Regions from separate parts of the Staphylococcus ureilyticus genome, predicted to be linked through region 2. Evidence: predicted binding sites of a transcription regulator. Region 2 holds the regulator's gene; each other region holds the start of a gene.
The links. The regulator LexA, encoded in region 2, represses DNA repair genes until DNA is damaged. The targets are predictions, from matches to a motif close to CGAACATATGTTCG.
Positions count from the first base shown of each region.

Region 1 (6,914 bases), 530 kb from region 2:
CATCCTGGTGCAGGTGGTACTGAATCACAAGATTGGACAAATATGTTGTTGAGAATGTATCAACGCTACTGTGAGCAAAAAGGCTTTAAAGTTGAAATCGCAGACTATTTACCTGGAGATGAAGCGGGCGTAAAAAGTGTAACAATGATTGTGAAAGGTCATAATGCATATGGTTTTTTAAAAGCGGAGAAAGGTGTACATCGACTCGTACGCATATCACCGTTTGATTCATCTGGTCGTCGACATACATCTTTTGCTTCATGTGATGTCATACCACAATTTAATAACACTGAAATAGAAGTAGAAATCAATCCTGATGATATTACTGTTGATACATTTAGAGCTTCGGGCGCAGGTGGTCAACATATCAATAAAACCGAATCTGCTATTAGAATTACCCATCATCCAACAGGTATTGTGGTAAATAACCAGAATGAACGTTCACAGATCAAAAACAGAGAGGCTGCAATGAAAACATTGAAGTCTAAACTATATCAATTAAAAATTGAGGAACAAGAACAAGAAATGGCCGAAATCCGTGGAGAACAAAAAGAAATCGGTTGGGGAAGTCAAATTAGATCTTATGTATTCCATCCATATGCAATGGTTAAAGATCATAGAACAAACGAAGAAACCGGTAAAGTCGATGCAGTCATGGATGGTGATTTAGGACCGTTTATCGAAGCTTATCTACGCAAGCAAATGAATCTGAATCATTCAGAAAAAGATTAATACTTAAATAGAACAATTATTATTCATAACTTTATGAGTGAGCTAGAAACCAATGTATAACTTATTGTTTTCTAACTTACTCATATTTTTTATAGCAGTATAAAGTAGGCAAGACTGACACGTTCATACGAAACGACTGCTTAATTTATTTCAGTAATTTTTAGATAAACTACTACTTATATGTAAAACACAAACTTAAATATTACAGTTAAAGTTAACAGATATTCAAAGGTGATTAAAACTATTGTGATAAAGATAAGAAAGCTATGATTAAAGCGTTAAAAGGGGATTCATTCAAAAATATCTTTTGCATTACAAAACGATAACAAGGGTAAAAGTATTCAGAGAATATGCTATATTATGATTGATTAAATATTGAATAAAATTAGACAGCAAAGGATTGAAATACATCATGAAGAAAGGCTTAACTTTTTCTGTAACTTCTGCAGCACTGTTTTTTGGAATGAATGGTCTAGCGTCAGCTGATCAAGTACATACAGTGAAAGAAGATACGGATTTATCAAATATAGCGCATGCATTCGCAACAACGACTCATACGATACAATCATTGAATCATATGGAATTTGTGCAGTCGGTTAAGGTTGGGCAAACGCTTGTATTACCTGACGAAGATATTGTAGAAGTTAAAGAAGGCGATACACTTCAAAGTATTGCGAATAAACATCACCTCAGTTTAAATGAACTTTATCAATTAAATCCATTCATTACTGAAACAATTTATCCTGGGCAACTCATTGCAGTTTCTGAAAAAGGATCGTCACATTTAGACAACCAACTACAGAGTGCATACGTACAAAGTGACTCGAATAATGATCCATTCACAACAGGGGTAACAACTGAAAACAGTAATGCTTTCACAAGATTAGCGAACGATTATACACCAGTAAAGCAGCAATCTTGGTCAAATAACAGTGTTGATGCGCGCAATACCACTTCAAATGGTCACAACCTTCACAATAATAGCTATCAATCAAAACACTATGTAGCCGGTGGGCAGAATTATTATGCTTGGGGGCAGTGTACATACTATGCTTTTGATAGACGTCAACAACTTGGTAAATCTATAGGCAATTTATGGGGCAATGCTAATAACTGGGCATCGGCTGCGCGTCAAAATGGTTATGTGGTTAATGCTACACCTGAAGTAGGTGCTATTTTACAGAGTAGCGCTGGAAATTATGGTCATGTAGGGATTGTAGAACGTCAAAACAGTGATGGCTCCATTTTAGTTTCAGAGATGAACATGCAAGGCTTGGGACAAAAATCCTATAGAACGATTTACAATTCAGGACAATATAATTATATTCATTAAAAAATAAAAACTTATATCTAGCAGTTTCATCTGAAATTGTAACAATATTCTTAATGTATAGCCCGGGACATAAACATGTCTCGGGCTTATTATCTTAAAGGTCCTGCATACAGTCTAAACGCCTCAGAGTCAGTATTTTTCACACTTAATATACTTTTCACTAAAATTTATTACAGTCTTATTTTTTTTGAATTTTGTAAAATGAGTAAAACTTGAAAGACAAAAAAGTAAGTTATATTTTAAAATTAGATCGATTTGATGATATTTAACGGCATTAAAAAGACATTTTACATATGGAATGATATTATAAAATCAAGTATAATCAATCATTAAATAAATGAGGAGGCGCTATCATGGGAGTACATCAATATTTTAAACGTTTATCAGACTTAGAAAAATTAATACGATTGCCTGGGAAATTTAAATATTTTGAGCATAATGTTGCTGCACATTCTTTTAAAGTGACTAAAATTGCTCAGTATTTAGGCACAGTAGAAGAATATCACGGTAATAAAGTAGATTGGAAAAGCTTATACGAAAAAGCCTTAAACCATGATTTCGCCGAAATTTTTACAGGAGATATAAAAACGCCAGTCAAATATGCGAGTGGAGAATTAAAAAAATTATTCTCACAAGTAGAAGAAGAAATGGTAGATCATTTTATAAACGAAGAAATACCAGAACAATATCAATCCATATATCGAGAGCGACTGCAAGAAGGAAAAGACGATTCGCTAGAAGGTCAAATCTTATCAGTTGCTGATAAAATTGATTTGTTATATGAAACATTTGGTGAAATTCAAAAACGTAACCCTGAACCACTATTTTTTGAAATATACGAAATGTCATTAGAAACAATCATGCAATTTGATCATTTGAATTCAGTACAAGATTTTATAGAAAATATTATTCCTGAAATGCTTACAGAGCGATTTATACCAAAATCGGAATTACGAGAAACAACGATGTCTATTTTAAATAATAGGAACGGGTGACATGAATGATCTGGTATATACTTGCATCTTTTTTTCCATGCATACTTGTCGTATTGTTTAGCGTACTGACTAGGAGTAAATGGGTAGGTACGATTTTAACTTTGATTTTAATAGGTACTTCAATTGAAAAAGGATTTTTTCATGATGAATGGATTATTTTTATAGATGTTGCTTCATTATTAGCAGGTTACTTAATTATTGACCAACTAGAACTCCATAAAAAAGAAGATGATTAAGTATTAAGCGTTAAGCAACTTAATTGTAATAGCATGATGAAAGGTATATAATTATTTAACTTCATTTTATCTGAATAAAAATTTATGAACGCAAACAAACATGGTATTATACTGTGTTTGTTTTTATTTAGTGAAATATCATTTTCGCGAACAAATGTTTGTATTGAAGGTAATAAATCTGTTAAAATGTAAACTGTTAATAGTATACTTAAGTAAAATATAGTTACAGCCACTATAGTAAGTCGCGTATTAAATGAGATATTTAAACTATGTTCGAACGGATAGAAATATAATAGGAGGCATGTGTCATTATGGAACACTACCCATTTAAATTACAATCGAATTTTGATCCTAAAGGTGATCAACCAGAAGCGATTCGACAAATTGTAGATGGTGTGAATGCGGGTAAGAGACATCAGACTTTACTTGGAGCTACGGGTACAGGTAAGACATTTACAATGAGTAATGTGATTCAACAAGTTGGTAAACCGACTTTAATCATCGCCCATAACAAAACGTTAGCAGGACAATTATATAGTGAATTTAAAGAATTCTTTCCTGAAAATAGAGTCGAGTATTTTGTCAGTTACTACGATTATTATCAACCAGAGGCGTATGTACCATCAACTGACACATTTATTGAAAAAGATGCGTCAATTAATGATGAAATTGATCAATTGCGTCACTCTGCGACAAGTGCACTATTTGAAAGAGATGACGTCATTATAATAGCTAGTGTGAGCTGTATCTATGGTTTAGGTAATCCAGAAGAATATCGGGACTTAGTGGTTAGTGTTCGTGTAGGTATGGAAATGGACAGAAGCGAGTTACTTAAAAAATTAGTAGATGTGCAATACACAAGAAATGATATAGATTTCAGACGCGGTACGTTCCGAGTTAGAGGAGATGTTGTAGAAATATTTCCTGCCTCTCGTGAAGAAATGTGTATTCGCGTTGAATTTTTCGGAGATGAAATAGATAGAATACGAGAGGTTAATTACTTAACTGGAGAAGTGTTGAGAGAGCGCGATCATTTTGCTATTTTCCCAGCTTCCCACTTCGTTACACGAGAAGAAAAAATGAAATCTGCCATCCAACGTATTGAAAATGAACTTGAAGAGCGATTATCAGAATTACGTTCTGAGAATAAATTGCTTGAAGCTCAGCGCTTAGAACAAAGAACGAATTATGATTTGGAAATGATGAGAGAGATGGGATTTTGTTCAGGTATTGAAAATTATTCTGTACATTTGACGCTTAGACCCATGGGTTCCACGCCTTATACATTGCTTGATTATTTTGGAGATGACTGGCTTGTGATGATTGATGAGTCACATGTGACATTACCACAAATTAGAGGTATGTATAATGGTGACCGTGCGCGTAAACAAGTACTTGTGGATCATGGATTTAGGCTACCAAGTGCTTTAGACAATAGACCGTTAAAATTTGAAGAATTTGAAGAAAAAACGAAACAACTCGTATATGTATCTGCTACACCAGGACCTTATGAATTAGAACATACAGATGAAATGGTGGAGCAAATCATTCGTCCAACAGGATTATTAGATCCTAAAATTGAAGTGAGACCTACAGAAAATCAAATTGATGATCTGCTTGGCGAAATACAAACGCGTATTGAACGAAATGAACGTGTTTTAGTAACGACATTGACTAAAAAGATGAGTGAAGACTTAACCACGTATATGAAAGAAGCAGGCATTAAAGTGAATTATTTACATTCAGAAATTAAAACTTTAGAGCGAATTGAAATTATTCGAGATTTACGTGTGGGTACCTACGATGTGATTGTTGGTATTAACTTATTAAGAGAGGGTATTGATATACCAGAAGTATCACTAGTCGTTATTTTAGACGCAGATAAAGAAGGCTTCTTACGCTCTCAGAGATCACTTGTCCAAACAGTAGGTCGTGCAGCCCGTAATAGTGGTGGTGAAGTGATTATGTATGGTGATAAAATTACGGATTCAATGCGCTATGCACTTGATGAAACAGAGCGTCGTAGATCGATTCAACAAGCATATAATGAAAAACATAATATTACACCAACTACTATTAATAAAAAAATTCATGATGTGATCAGTGCTACTGTTGAAACAGATGAAACAAACGAAGCAAAACGTACGGAAGTACCTAAGAAAATGACGAAAAAAGAGCGTGAGAAAACGATTGATAATATAGAAAAAGAAATGAAGCAAGCAGCTAAAGACTTAGACTTTGAAAAAGCAACTGAACTCAGAGATATGTTGTTTGAATTAAAAGCAGAAGGGTGACGAAAATGAAACAACCATCCATTGTAGTTAAAGGGGCACGTGCCCATAATTTAAAAGATGTTGATATTGAAATACCTAAAAATAAACTTATAGTTATGACAGGTTTATCTGGATCAGGCAAATCTTCATTGGCTTTTGATACGATTTATGCAGAAGGTCAACGTAGATATGTAGAGTCATTAAGTGCTTATGCAAGACAGTTTTTAGGACAAATGGATAAACCAGATGTCGATACAATTGAAGGTTTATCTCCTGCGATTTCAATAGACCAAAAAACAACGAGTAAAAACCCAAGATCTACGGTTGCTACAGTTACTGAAATTTATGATTATATTCGTCTGTTATATGCGCGTGTTGGGAAGCCATTTTGCCCTAATCATGGTATCGAAATTGAATCTCAAACTGTGCAACAAATGGTCGATCAAGTATTACAACTTGAAGAGCGTAGTAAGATTCAATTACTGGCGCCTGTAGTAACTCATAGAAAAGGTGCGCACGAAAAATTAATTGATGATATTAGTAAAAAGGGATATGTACGTGTGCGTGTTGATGGCGAAATTATTGATGTTAATGAAGTGCCGAATTTAGATAAAAATAAGAATCATACGATAGAAGTTGTCATAGATCGCCTTGTAATCAAGGATGGTATTGAAACCCGTCTAGCAGATTCTATAGAAACGGCGTTGCAATTAGCTGAAGGTAACTTAATCGTAGATATTATTGGTGGCGATGAGTTAAAATTTTCCGAAAATCATGCTTGTCCCATTTGCGGATTCTCAATCGGAGAATTAGAACCACGAATGTTTAGTTTTAACAGCCCATTCGGTGCTTGTCCAACTTGTGATGGTTTAGGACAAAAACTGATGGTCGATTTAGACTTAGTCGTTCCTGATAAAGAAAAATCATTGAATGAAGGTGCAATCGTTGCCTGGGAATCATCAAGTTCAGACTTTTATCCAACATTATTAAATCGTGTTTGTGAAGTCTATAAAATAAATATGGACAAACCATTCAAAAAATTAACTGAACGTCAAAAGGATATTATTCTTTATGGTTCCAAAGATAAAGAAATTGAATTTACCTTCAAGCAACGAAATGGCCAAACGAGAAAACGTACAATGGCGTTTGAAGGTGTGATTAATAATATCAATAGACGTTATCATGATTCTCCTTCAGAACTTGTAAGAGAAATGATGAGCAAATACATGACAGAACTCACTTGTGAAACTTGCCACGGTAAACGATTAAGCCGTGAAGCCTTATCAGTATATGTGGATGGGAAAAACATTGGTGAAGTGGTAGAACGTTCAATTAAAGATGCATT
Region 1 is NZ_CP094825.1:528,263-535,176, forward strand. Features, by position in the region: one part of gene prfB (peptide chain release factor 2) at 1-732, shown strand, start outside; gene MUA21_RS02465 (CHAP domain-containing protein) at 1,145-2,065, shown strand; gene MUA21_RS02470 (YfbR-like 5'-deoxynucleotidase) at 2,419-3,060, shown strand; gene MUA21_RS02475 (CsbA family protein) at 3,066-3,296, shown strand; gene uvrB (excinuclease ABC subunit UvrB) at 3,605-5,590, shown strand; gene uvrA (excinuclease ABC subunit UvrA) at 5,596-6,914, shown strand, end outside.
Region 1: uvrB (excinuclease ABC subunit UvrB) is a predicted target of LexA. The motif match lies at 3,444-3,457, and genes of this name have one in related genera.

Region 2 (6,914 bases):
TTACCGTGTTTTTATACCTAAGAAGTTTTGTGAATAAAAATGCATTTTCCCACAATTATTACACAATAAAGTTATCATAGGTGTTGGATCATTTCCTAAAGAAGCTGTTAACAATGGTAGAAAATAATGTCCATCTAATATTTCAATATTTGGATGTTCACAGTTACATACGCTTTTATCTTTTGTTTTCTCCGTTATTGAATTGATTATGTGCTTTTTTTGATTATCAGTAATATGACGATTTTCCATATAAAACGCCTCCATATTTTTTTAATATACGATTTCATTATAAGGCTTGGGGACCATGATTAATAGACGCTTAACTTATTTAAAAGTGTTAATTAAACACTTTATTGTTAAATAACTATTAAAATTGGTGAATAAATTATAATTTGTAATAAGCGATAGTAATTTTATGTATTTAAAGTTTTTAAATCACCATTTTTTCAATGAATGTTGAAACTAATAAAATGACTATATAATAAAAAACGTCAATTCTATTGTAATGAAATAGAATTGACTTTTACGCTACGTCCGAGATGTTTTATCCCAGACAATTAGCTTGAAGTGTCGTATTAAAAAGATAATGAAAGCACAGAATTATTTTGTTTCACGATGTAATGTGTATTTATTTAATCGTGGACAGAACTTTTTAAGTTCAATTCGTTCTGGATTATTACGCTTGTTTTTAGTGCTAATATAATTACGATCACCACATTCAGTACAAGCTAATGTTATATTTACGCGCAAAGTTAACACCTCTTTCTTAACAGGAATCATTACGTTTTAAAATGTTACCATATTCTATTATTAATTTCAATAAGATTTAATTTTGAAAAGTGTATAGTTAATTATATTTTAAATTGATAATTATTATTTGGATTTTAATCATTTAATTATTTTAGTTTGATAAATGAATAGAATGTGTTATTATACAAAACGTAATTATTACGATTTAAAAGGAGAGAATATTATGGCTAAAAAATCCAAAATTGCTAAGGAACAAAAGAGAGAACGCTTAGTAGCACAATATTACGAATTGAGAAAAGCATTGAAAGAGCAAGGAGATTATGAAGCATTACGCAAATTACCTAGAGATGCTTCACCGACAAGACTGACACGCAGATGCAAAGTAACTGGCCGTCCAAGAGGGGTGCTCAGAAAGTTTGAAATGTCACGTATTGCATTTAGAGAAAATGCGCATAAAGGTCAAATACCAGGCGTAAAAAAATCAAGTTGGTAATTTCAGACTTTAGTTCATTTACATTTAAGGTAAAAGAATGTATATTAACTATTGGTAAAGATAAATTAAATGTCATTGTTCGGAAATAACTATCGTATGTATAAGTATTTTCAGTTATAGTTATGAATTTCATTTGAAAATCTTACCTTTAAATACTATTTTATTAATAAATGTTAGGGGTTTATTTAATTATGAAGATATTTGATTACGAAGATATACAGCTTATTCCAAATAAATGTATTGTAAATAGTCGTTCAGAATGTGATACTACTGTGAAATTTGGACCAAAATCATTTAAATTGCCAGTGGTACCTGCAAACATGCAAACAGTAATGAATGAGACGTTAGCAGAATGGTTCGCTGAAAATGATTATTTCTATATTATGCATAGATTTGATGAAGAAGCGCGTATACCATTTGTTAAGAAAATGCATGATAAAGGATTATTTGCTTCAATCTCAGTTGGTATCAAAGAGCGTGAATTTGATTTTGTTGAAAAATTAGCACATGATAATGTGATTCCTGAATATATAACAATTGATATCGCTCATGGTCATTCAGATGCTGTCATTAATATGATTAAACATATTAAAAAGCACATACCTGAAGCATTTGTTATCGCTGGTAACGTTGGTACTCCGGAAGGCGTACGTGAACTGGAAAATGCTGGTGCAGACGCAACTAAGGTTGGTATTGGACCAGGTCGTGTTTGTATTACAAAAATTAAAACAGGTTTTGGCACAGGTGGTTGGCAATTAGCCGCGTTGAACCATTGTAGTAAAGCTGCACGAAAACCAATAATAGCTGACGGAGGAATCAGAACTCACGGTGATATTGCTAAATCAATTCGTTTTGGTGCATCAATGGTTATGGTAGGATCACTGTTTGCTGCACATGAAGAATCACCTGGTGAAACCGTTGAATTAGATGGAAAAATGTATAAAGAATATTTTGGTAGTGCGTCAGAATTCCAAAAAGGTGAACACAAAAATGTTGAAGGCAAAAAAATGTTTGTTGAGCATAAAGGTTTATTGAAAGACACATTAATTGAAATGCAACAAGATTTACAAAGTTCTATTTCATATGCAGGTGGCAATGATTTAAATTCATTAACTAAAGTGGATTATGTTATAGTAAGAAACTCAATCTTTAATGGAGATAGAGACTAATAAACTAGTGGGTGTAAAAAATTAAACGATTTTTATTATATGTAATTGTATTTCTTTGTATTGTTTTAATTACTCCAATCAAAGCATTTACACCTTTAGAAAATTTACAGCAACAATTTAAAGCAAAAGTAGATAGTTGGTCTTCTTCTGAACAGTCACAAACTGAAAATGCTTTAAAAGTACCTGATGAGCAAGAATTTGCTTTGAATAACATTCAAATGAATATGTCAAAGGATGAAGTTGAAACAAAACTAGGTAAGGCAAAACGTGTTACTTCAAATGAATATGGTACGCAATGGTATACTTACTATTCGGAGAATTATAAGCGTTTTATTATGGTAAGTTATATTAAAGGTAAAGTGAACGGACTATACAGTAATCAAAATGTTATTTCTTCAAAATCTAAAATCAAATACAATACTCCTAAAGATATAGTTAGAGAACGATTAGGTGATCCGATAACTGCAAAACGCAAAGGTCATTTAAGTATAGACGTTCGCGATAATGAATTTGACAATTTTAAAAAAGACAACATTTACACAACTGCTTTTTATGACAAACATAATGACAATAATCTTACTGCGCTACTATTAGTAAGTGAAAAAATGGAGAATAGACTTCAAAATCAATATGAAACACCATCGCGTAATTTAGCAAAAGGTTTTGAACTGCAAAACCTTGATTTGGTCAATGCTGAAAGAGTACAACATGGGTTAAATACGTTAGATTATTCGACAGCTATCTCTGATACAGCACGTAAACACAGCACTGATATGGCTGAGAATAATTATTTTGACCATAATAATCAATCTGGTGATTCACCATTTGATAGATTAGAACAAGATGGCCATGATTTTAATGCAGCTGGCGAGAATTTAGCTTATGGTCAACCAAGTAGTATATATGCTCATCAAGGATTGATGAACTCTTTAGGTCATAGAAAAAATATCCTTAAAGATGAATTTAGTACGTTAGGTGTCGGAGTTGATTTTAATGAACACAAACAACCTTATTGGACTGAAAATTATACGGGATAGTGTTTATACATTGTTGAAAAGGGTATCTGTATTCTGTGAGGATGAGGTATTATGACAACAAATAAAAAAGATCAAACAGAAGATATACTAGAAAAAGTAAAAGATGTTTTAGAAAAAAATGACAATAAATAAGAGGCTACGCTTAGAGCGTAGCCTCTTATTTATTGAGAGTGTCTTTATCTATAAAATTAAATTTCTCTAAATAGGCCGACAACTTTACCCAACACAGCAACTTGATCTAAATAGATTGGCGACATTGTACTGTTTTCCGGCTGTAAACGGTAACGTGTTTTTTCTTTGTAAAAACGTTTGACTGTAGCTTCATTCTCTTCTGTCATGGCTACAATAATATCACCATTTTCAGCAATCGTTTGGCTTCTTACGATAACTTTATCTCCATCCAATATTCCAGCTTCAATCATGCTATCACCAACAACATTTAAGATGAAAATATCACTGTTATGTGTAGATGTAAAGTGCTCAGGTAACGGAAAATACTCTTCAACATTTTCGACAGCAGTGATAGGTATACCTGCTGTTACTTTACCGATGACTGGCACGTGGATTGTGGATTCCATGTTTACAGTTTCACCTAATTGTTCGGTAACGATTTCGATTGCACGTGGTTTAGTTGGATCTCTTTTTATATAACCCTTTTCTTCTAATCTAGAAAGATGTCCGTGCACAGTTGAACTTGATGCTAAACCAACAGCTTCACCAATCTCTCGAACACTTGGCGGATAACCCTTTGAATGAACAGTCTGCTTAATATATTCAAAAATTTCATTTTGTCGCTTAGTTAATTCTCTCATAATAGGCACTCCCTACATTAATTTATTTTTATTATAGCATGTATTATTAACGTTTACAAACGTTTGTTCGTTTTCATATTGACAGAGAACAGATGTTCTGATAAAGTATAGATACAAACAAACGTTCTTAGGAGTGACTTATATGCTTAAACTATATATATATCAAATCAAACCTTATATTGCAGTATTGTTAGCTACAATGGTTTTATGTACTGTATTCATATTGACTGCTTATTATAATACCGAATCAGAACAGACGTACGAAATGACAGATCATCAAATGACAAATGTTTCTACAAAAGACGAACAGTATCAAATGAACTCAGATGAAAAAAGCGAACGAACACTTAATCAATTTTTAGCTAAAGCCAAATAACATATTAAGCTACTTTTATTGTGAAAGTGAATTTGCTTAGGAAATTGATAAAATAAGCGTAACTATTTAGTTTCGCTTATTTTTTTGTTATATTTTCTATATTATGAATTACGGAGGTTTATTATGGCGAAAAATGATGCCGTAGATATTAAGCGTATAAATGAGTTAGCAAAAAAGAAAAAGGAACAAGGGTTAACTGAATCTGAATCAAAAGAGCAATCGAAATTAAGGAAGGCATATTTAGATTCTTTCCGAAAAAGCTTTAAAAAACAAATTGAAAGTACAAGAGTCATTGATCCCGAGGGCAATGATGTAACACCTGAAAAGGTGAAAAAAATATTAGATTCTAAAGATAAAAAAGATAATAACTAAATCAATTTTTTGTTAAATAAATACTAAATAAGGTATAATAGTACTGAAACTTGCTATAAGAAAGGAAGTCATTTAGATGAATAAAGAAAAAGATCAATTAGCAATAGATACGATAAGAGCTTTAAGTATCGATGCTGTTGAGCAAGCAAACTCAGGTCACCCTGGATTACCAATGGGAGCTGCTCCAATGGCATATACATTATGGACACGCCACTTAAATTTCAACCCCCAATCAAAAGATTTCTTTGATAGAGATCGTTTTGTATTATCTGCAGGGCATGGTTCTGCGTTACTTTATAGTTTATTACATGTTTCAGGTAGTTTAGAATTGGATGAATTAAAACAATTTAGACAATGGGGTTCAAAAACTCCAGGTCATCCAGAGTTTAGACATACAGATGGTGTTGAAGTAACAACTGGACCATTAGGACAAGGTTTTGCTATGTCTGTAGGTATGGCGATGGCTGAAAAACATCTTGCTGGTAAGTTTAATAAAGAAGACGCTAACGTAGTAGACCACCATACTTATGTGATAGCTTCTGATGGGGATTTAATGGAAGGTATTTCGCATGAAGCTGCATCATTAGCTGGTCATAACCAATTAGATAAGCTTATCGTGTTATATGATTCAAATGATATTTCTTTAGACGGTGATTTAAACAAAGCATTTTCTGAAGATGTTAAAACACGCTTTGAATCATATGGTTGGGAACATATTTTAGTTAAAGATGGTAATGATATAGATGCTATCGATAATGCTATTAAAGAAGCTAAAGCTTCTGATGTACCAACAATTATCGAAGTAAAAACAATCATAGGTTACGGCGCACCAAACAAACAAGCTTCTCATGGTGTACACGGAGCTCCATTAGGTGAAGAAGAAAGAAAATTAGCATTAGAAAACTATGGTTTGGATCCTGAAAAACGCTTTAACGTACCTGATGAAGTATATGAAATTTTCCAACAAACAATGTTGAAACGTGCTAATGAAAAAGAAGAAAGCTGGAATAAACTTGTTGAAACATACAATGAAAAATATCCAGAATTAGCTGAATCATTTAAGTTAGCAATCAGTGGTAAATTACCAACGAACTACTCAGATGAATTGCCAGAATTTGAAGCAGGACATAGTGGTGCTTCACGTGCAGATTCTGGTGAAGTCATTCAAGCACTTAGTAAAACAGTGCCTTCATTCTTTGGTGGCTCAGCTGACTTAGCAGGTTCAAATAAATCAAACGTTAAAGATGCGGTTGATTTTGATAAAGATACACCTGAAGGTAAAAATATCTGGTTTGGTGTACGTGAATTTGCAATGGGTGCTGCAGTGAATGGTATGGCAGCTCATGGTGGTTTACACCCATATGGAGCAACTTTCTTCGTCTTTAGTGACTATTTAAAACCAGCACTTCGTTTATCAGCAATCATGGGATTAAATTCAACGTTTATTTTTACGCATGATTCAATTGCTGTTGGTGAAGATGGTCCTACACATGAACCTATCGAACAATTAGCTGGTTTACGTGCAATTCCAAACATGAATGTTATTCGCCCAGCAGACGGTAATGAAACACGTGTAGCTTGGGAAGTAGCGATGGAATCAGAAAGTACGCCTACATCTTTAGTACTAACGCGTCAAAACCTAACAACAATGGATTTACCTAAAGAAACTGTTGAAGAAGGTGTACGTAAAGGTGCTTATGTGGTGTTTGAATCAGATAAAGATCCAGAGTTCTTATTATTAGCTACAGGTTCAGAAGTTAATTTAGCTATTGAAGCTGCTAAAGATTTAGAAGGACAAGGTAAAGGTGTACGTGTTGTATCAATGCCTAACTGGCATGCATTTGATCAACAATCAGATGAATATAAAGCATCAATATTACCATCTTCAATTACAAAACGTGTAGC
Region 2 is NZ_CP094825.1:1,057,584-1,064,497, forward strand. Features, by position in the region: gene MUA21_RS05095 (hypothetical protein) at 1-249, opposite strand; gene rpmG (50S ribosomal protein L33) at 601-750, opposite strand; gene rpsN (30S ribosomal protein S14) at 974-1,243, shown strand; gene guaC (GMP reductase) at 1,435-2,412, shown strand; gene MUA21_RS05115 (CAP domain-containing protein) at 2,433-3,449, shown strand; gene lexA (transcriptional repressor LexA) at 3,638-4,261, opposite strand; gene sosA (DNA damage-induced cell division inhibitor SosA) at 4,404-4,637, shown strand; gene MUA21_RS05130 (DUF896 domain-containing protein) at 4,761-5,009, shown strand; gene tkt (transketolase) at 5,086-6,914, shown strand, end outside.

Region 3 (6,914 bases), 620 kb from region 2:
TTTCTGCTATCATTTCAGATAGCTTACTATTTAAATCACCAACTTGTACACAAGAAGATATTGACGCTGCTGAAGCTTTAAAATCAATTGCAGATGTTGACTTAGAATCTTATGGTTTAGAAATGTTAAAAGCAGGTGCTTCAACAACTGACAAAACTGCATCTGAGCTATTAAATATGGATGCAAAATCATTTAATATGGGTGACTATATTACACGTATCGGTCAAGTTAATACCGTAGATATTGATGAAGTTTTCCAACGTCAAGAAGAGTTAGAAAAAGCAATGTTAGAAGTAAGTACAAATGAAAAATATGATTTATTTGTACTGCTTGTAACTGATATCATCAACAGTGATTCTAAAATTTTAGTTGTTGGTGCTGAAAAAGATAAAGTAGGCAACGCATTCAACGTTAAACTAGACAATAATACTGCATTTTTACCAGGTGTTGTATCTCGTAAAAAACAAGTTGTACCACAAATTACAGAAGCTTTAAGCTAATCTCATACTTTATCAATATATATAACGCTATATAGTAAAAACTTAAATAGTTTACTATATAGAAAAACTGGGACATAATAATAATTATGTTCCAGTTTTTTTATCCATCTTTTTAAACTATCTAAATCATCAATATACTAGGAGGAATAATATTTGAATTCAATAGAACAATCTTTCCACAATAGTAAACAATATTTTAATACTCATGAAACCAAATCACTTAAATTTAGAAAAAAACAACTCAAACAGTTAAGTAAGAGTATTAAAAATTACGAAAATGACTTACTTGAAGCTTTTCAAAAAGATTTAGGTAAAAATAAAGTAGAAGCCTACGCAACTGAGATTGGCTTTACATTAAAAAATATTAAATCAGCTCGTAAAGAACTAAAAAATTGGGCCAAAACCAAACAAGTCAATACACCCTTATTTATGTTTCCTACCAAAAGTTACATTATGAAAGAACCTTATGGCACAGTGCTAATTATTGGACCTTTTAATTATCCATTCCAATTGTTAATAGAACCGTTGATTGGTGCAATTGCTGCAGGGAACACTATAATACTAAAACCCTCTGAATTCACACCGAATGTATCTGATGTCATACAGCAAATCATTTCCGACGCCTTTGATCCTGAGTATATTAATATCATTCAAGGAAATGCTGATACAACTCAGTCTTTACTTCATTTACCTTTTGATTATATTTTCTTCACAGGTAGTGAGCAAGTTGGACGCATCGTATATAGCGCTGCAAGCAAAAACTTAACGCCTGTAACTTTAGAATTAGGTGGAAAGTCACCTGCAATCATTGACGAAAGTGCAAATATTAAAGTTGCAAGTGAACGTATTTGTTTTGGTAAGTTTACAAATGCTGGACAAACTTGTGTTGCACCGGATTACTTACTGGTAAATCGTAAAGTAAAAGATGAGCTCATCAGTGCATTAAAAAAGACAATAACTGAATTTTATGGTACAAATATTCAAGATAGTCCAGACTTTGGACGTATTGTAAACAAAAAACATTATCACCGTTTAAATGAATTGTTAAATATTCATCACCCTGAGATTACTTTTGGTGGTCAAACTGATATTGATGAAAATTTTATTGCACCTACTATCTTAGACGGTACTACTTTCGATTCAAAAATTATGGAAAATGAAATTTTCGGACCAATTTTACCTATTATAGCTTACGATGATTTTGACGAAGCAATTGATTTAATACGTACTAAACCTAAACCACTTAGCCTTTATTTATTTAGTGAAGATGAAAACAGTTCAGAGAGAATACTAAATGAATTATCCTTTGGTGGTGGTGCAATCAATGATACCTTAATGCATTTAGCAAACCCTAATTTACCTTTTGGTGGCGTTGGTGCTTCTGGTATAGGAAAATACCATGGAAAATATTCTTTTGATACTTTTAGTCATGATAAATCATATATTTTTAAATCTACAAGGTTGGAATCAAGCCTATTGTTCCCTCCTTACAAGGGAAAATTTAAATATATTAAAGCATTCTTCAACAAATAATATTTTAATATAGTAAATCCCGAAAACTAAGCTAAGTTTTCGGGATTTTTATCATTTATTTTATTTTAAAAACTGAACACAAACACCTTCTGGTGCATTTTTATGGTCATCTGCTTTCTCTAATTTTCCAGTAACTTTGTCTCTCTTAAATACAACAACTTCATAATCACCCTCTTGATGGGCGCAAACTAAGAAGTCATCTGATTCAGTAATATTAAAATCACGAGGAAATGCCCCTCCACTTACCACTATATCTACGAGTGAAATTGTTGAGCCATTGTCTCCAAGTTTGAAGATAGCAATACTATCATGTCCTCTATTACTAATATATAAGAACTTTTGATCGTGAGATAATCTTACTGCAGCTAACTTGGTTGCACCTTCAAAATTTTCGGGTATTGTTGCATGGCGCTCAATTTCTGAGAATTCACCATTTTCGTATTCCATAACACTTACAATATTTGATAATTCGTGTACAACATAAGCGATTTTCCCATTTTCATGGAAAGCAATATGCCGTGGTCCATCTCCTGGCTCAAAGTCATATACTGCATATTCACTGTATCCATTATCTCCAAATTCATACGTTACAATCTTATCTGTCCCTAAATCCATAGCCACCACATATTTTTCATCTGGTGTTATACCAAGGTAATGGACATGAGGTTGTTCTTGTCTTTCTAAAGGACCTGTTGGGTAATCATGTGTTAACTCTTGAATTAAACGAATAACTTCACCAGTAGTCGGATTCGCTTCATAAATACGAGCCAGTCCTGCACCATAAACTGCTTCAAAAATGTATTTTCCATTTGGCGAAACTGAAACATAACATCCGCTACCTTTTGTTGAAGCTAAACATTTATTAATAAGGCTAATTTTGCCATCTTGGTCTATTTTAAAACTTGCGATACCACAGTCTTCGCCTTCACGTGTGACAGCATATAAAAATGAGTCATGCTGATTCACGTATGTTGATGCTTCTAATTCATAACCTGTTTCTACCTCAACAATCGTTCCTGTTTGTTCATCTAATTCGAAACGGTAAATGCCCTTCCCCTCTTTTTTCGTATATGAACCGATATATCCTACTGTAGTCATGTAAACCCCTCCATATAATGATACTTTCATTTTAATAAATATTAATGCTAAATGACAATATAATGGTTTTAGTGCTAATACGCGTTTATACATCATCTCATTGTAACCTATATGACAAAAATAACTTTTACTTTTATTAAACTAATTTATCTTAATTAAACATATCATTTTCTAGCTTTCACTTTAATTATTATCTGCTTTCTTTTATAAATCAGGTCAGTTTTCAGACGTTACGCTAACATTTTATTAAATATTGAAAAATAACTTGCAATAATACGAACAAGTGTTCTATTATTGAATTGAGGTGATTAGATGCTTTCAAATGAATATAATAATAAAGAAACTGATTATAGAAAAATACCTAGAGAAAAATTAAATCCTAATATTCCACAAGGCCGCGGAATGGTTAAGTGGGCACCATTTGCAACGTTACCCGAACAATTTGAGGCAGTACAACAACATATCATTGATCAAAATAAAATTGACCGTCCTATTTTATCAGACGATCAATTAAATGAACTTAATATTCAACTACATCAAGCACTACATGCAAATATACCAGTGGATATCGAATATTATAAGAATGGTTGGCTAGAATATATCACATTGGAAATTAAAAATATTGATATGCTTCATATGAATTTGGAGGGATATCCACTTGCTACTTCAAACACAATAAAATTATCGCATTTTGATATCACAAACATAAACCTAAAGCATCAGCCAACATCGTACTAAAAGTCAGTTATTGCACACATGTCATTCGCAGTCTTTCGACTGCATATACCTCCGTAGCATCTGCTTTCGGCAGCTCTTTTACTTTGGTTCGCAGTCTTTCGACTGCATATGCCTCCGTAGCATCTGCTTTCGGCAGCTCTTTTACTTTGGTTCGCAGTCTTCCGACTGCATAAGCCTCCGTAGCATCTGCTTTCGGCAGTTCTTTTACTTTGGTTCGCAGTCTTTCGACTGCATATGCCTCCGTAGCATCTGCTTTCAGCAGTTCTTTTACTTTGGTTCGCAGTCTTTCGACTGCATATGCCTCCGTAGCATCTGCTTTCAGCAGTTCTTTTACTTTGGTTCGCAGTCTTTCGACTGCATATGCCTCCGTAGCATCTGCTTTCAGCAGTTCTTTTACTTTGGTTCGCAGTCTTTCGACTGCATAAGCCTCCGTAGTATCTGCTTTCGGCAGATGAACGGAGGCTAAAAAAAAATAGAACACTTAAAAGTGTTCTATCAATTACTTAATTATTAGATTCGATGTCTGAAACGATTTCTTTTGTTTTATTTTCGATATCTTCAAAGTCTTTTTTGAAGATATAAGCGAATACAACAGCACCTATTCCTGCTGCTAACGATACAGTAAGAATTGTACCGAATACAAATTTAAATAAACCTTTAATAAAATTCCACATTCTGTTTCACCTCAATAATTTATTAACATGTCTAACAATTATGATAGCATACTTAAAGACATCAATAAATATATACCCTTTTTCAAATAAATTATTCTAAGGATTCATAATATAAAATTACATTATAAATATACTAAATAACCATTATAACTTAAATAGTTTGAAAAGAATTGGAATTTAATAACCATTTGAAGTAAACATGATACTACTATAAAATAATCATTAGATATTAATTACCCCACCAAGTTGATAGAGCATCTCTTAATTGTCCATAGTAATTTAACATAATCATCACCTCATTCAACTAAATTAAGATTTAGTTTTAAAAGTTAATTTTATGATAACTTCCACAGAACAGTAATACAATTAACATGACGTTACAATGAGATAACATTATTGTAAGGTTACACTTAACATAGGAGTTTTTTTATGCAAAAAGTACAATCAGATATTTTAACGCACCGAGGATCACATTTTGATTTAGGCGTCAAAACTGCTAAATGGATGCAGCAAACACCAATGCTAAAAAATAGAGAAAAAGAATGGAAAAAACGCATGCCTAGATTTGATATAAATATTAAAGAAACATATGAAATTTTCCAAATATATGCCCCACAAATTTGGGAAGAAATAAAAGGTATGCAAGAAGTTTTGAATCTCCCTACCAAACAAATGATATTAAACTTCGGACATTACCGTTTTACACCATTAAAAAATAGCGGTTGCACTGTCTTTTTAGGAAATGATTACATGGTACGCAATTACGACTACCATCCTGCCACTTATGATGGACGATATTTATTATTTCAACCAAATGATGGTGGTTTAGCACAGGTTGGGCCAACTTCGCGTGTAACTGGAAGAATGGATGGAATGAACGAAGCTGGACTGTCTATGGGTTACAATTTCATGCACCGTAAACATCCTGGAGACGGTTTTGTATGTTATATGATAGGTAGAATTATTCTACAGTATTGTAAAACTGTACCAGAAGCAATACAACTATTAAAGGAAATCCCACATAGAAGTTCATTTAGCTACATTGTTATGGATAAAAATCTAGATCATGCAATTATTGAAGTTACACCCCGTTCAATTAACGTGCGCTATGACCAAACTTGTACGAATCACTTTAAATTATTAACACATGAAAATAGAAATTATACAGCAGAATCAGAGGCGCGTTTAGAACGGCTTATTAAACATAAACCAGCACACCTAAATAAAGCAGAAGCTTTTAAATTATTTAATAACCCTCAATATAACATTTATAGCAAGCTTTTTAGAAGTTGGTCAGGAACAATACATACGAGTATGTATGAACCACAGACTTTAACTGCATATATTGCAATCGGTGAAAATAAACATCCGACCAAAATAAACTTTGCAAACTGGCTTAATGGACAAGCTTTATCTACAGACACACTTTTTGGTCAATTAGATACCGAATTAACCTTTGCAACTTATTAGACTATACAAAAGGAGTGAAACAGAGAACTAATTTTATTAAAAAGATTTTATTGTCTCTCTCCTAGCAATGATGATTAAAATCGAAAAAAGTACAAAATGAGTACCTGGGCTGAATCTTATACATAAGGCTCACTAACAATATGAAAAAATCTGGGACGAGTCAATGATGTCCCAGATTCTATAAAAGTAATTAATCAATCACTATATCTCCGTCAGTGGTATATAACTCTAAAATATTATCCCCATTTCCTATTTTTTGATTCACAAAATGCTTATTGTTAACTTTTTCATCTCCATGAAATGGATATAACTTTAGAAGTGTATTTTTCGGCGCCGCTTTATAACTAATATTAATATCACCTTTTTTAGCAGAAGCCTTAAAATTTGAATCGATTTCTGTATTAGATAAGTTTATGCTTCCATTATTTACTAATAACACAGACGCTTGGATAAGAGTATTTTCACTATTTATTCTGGCATTTTCAGTTTTAATATTAGCATTATTTATTTCACTATTTTTAAACGTTATAGCTGAATTTAGTCCTTTATACCTTAACTTTTCAAACTTAGATTCATTTACAAACACCTTACCTCCATTTTTATGCTTTTTTGAAAAATCTGCATCATTTACATTTAATTGTTTAACCGTTATAGTGTTATATTTACTTGAAACATGCAGTTTATTTAATTTTTCTTCAGGTAAAGTGATAATTAAGTTATCCTCAAAGTTTCTAAAAGGATTGTAATTTAAACCATAATGGTTTTCTAGTTTTTCAGTCTCTTTCACTTTCAACGTTTTATCATGATTGCTAATATCAAGATTTCTTTTACCTTTATATCTCACTGACGTTTTATCTCCAGCTTTAATTAAAACTTTACAATTTTCAGTTAAAACATCTAA
Region 3 is NZ_CP094825.1:1,682,460-1,689,373, forward strand. Features, by position in the region: gene MUA21_RS08355 (manganese-dependent inorganic pyrophosphatase) at 1-500, shown strand, start outside; gene MUA21_RS08360 (aldehyde dehydrogenase) at 654-2,033, shown strand; gene pglS (6-phosphogluconolactonase) at 2,094-3,131, opposite strand; gene MUA21_RS08370 (YolD-like family protein) at 3,444-3,869, shown strand; gene MUA21_RS08375 (hypothetical protein) at 3,877-4,350, opposite strand; gene MUA21_RS08380 (hypothetical protein) at 4,373-4,543, opposite strand; gene MUA21_RS08385 (C45 family autoproteolytic acyltransferase/hydrolase) at 4,973-6,013, shown strand; gene MUA21_RS08390 (DUF4097 family beta strand repeat-containing protein) at 6,204-6,914, opposite strand, start outside.
Region 3: MUA21_RS08370 (YolD-like family protein) is a predicted target of LexA. The motif match lies at 3,408-3,421, and genes of this name have one in related genera.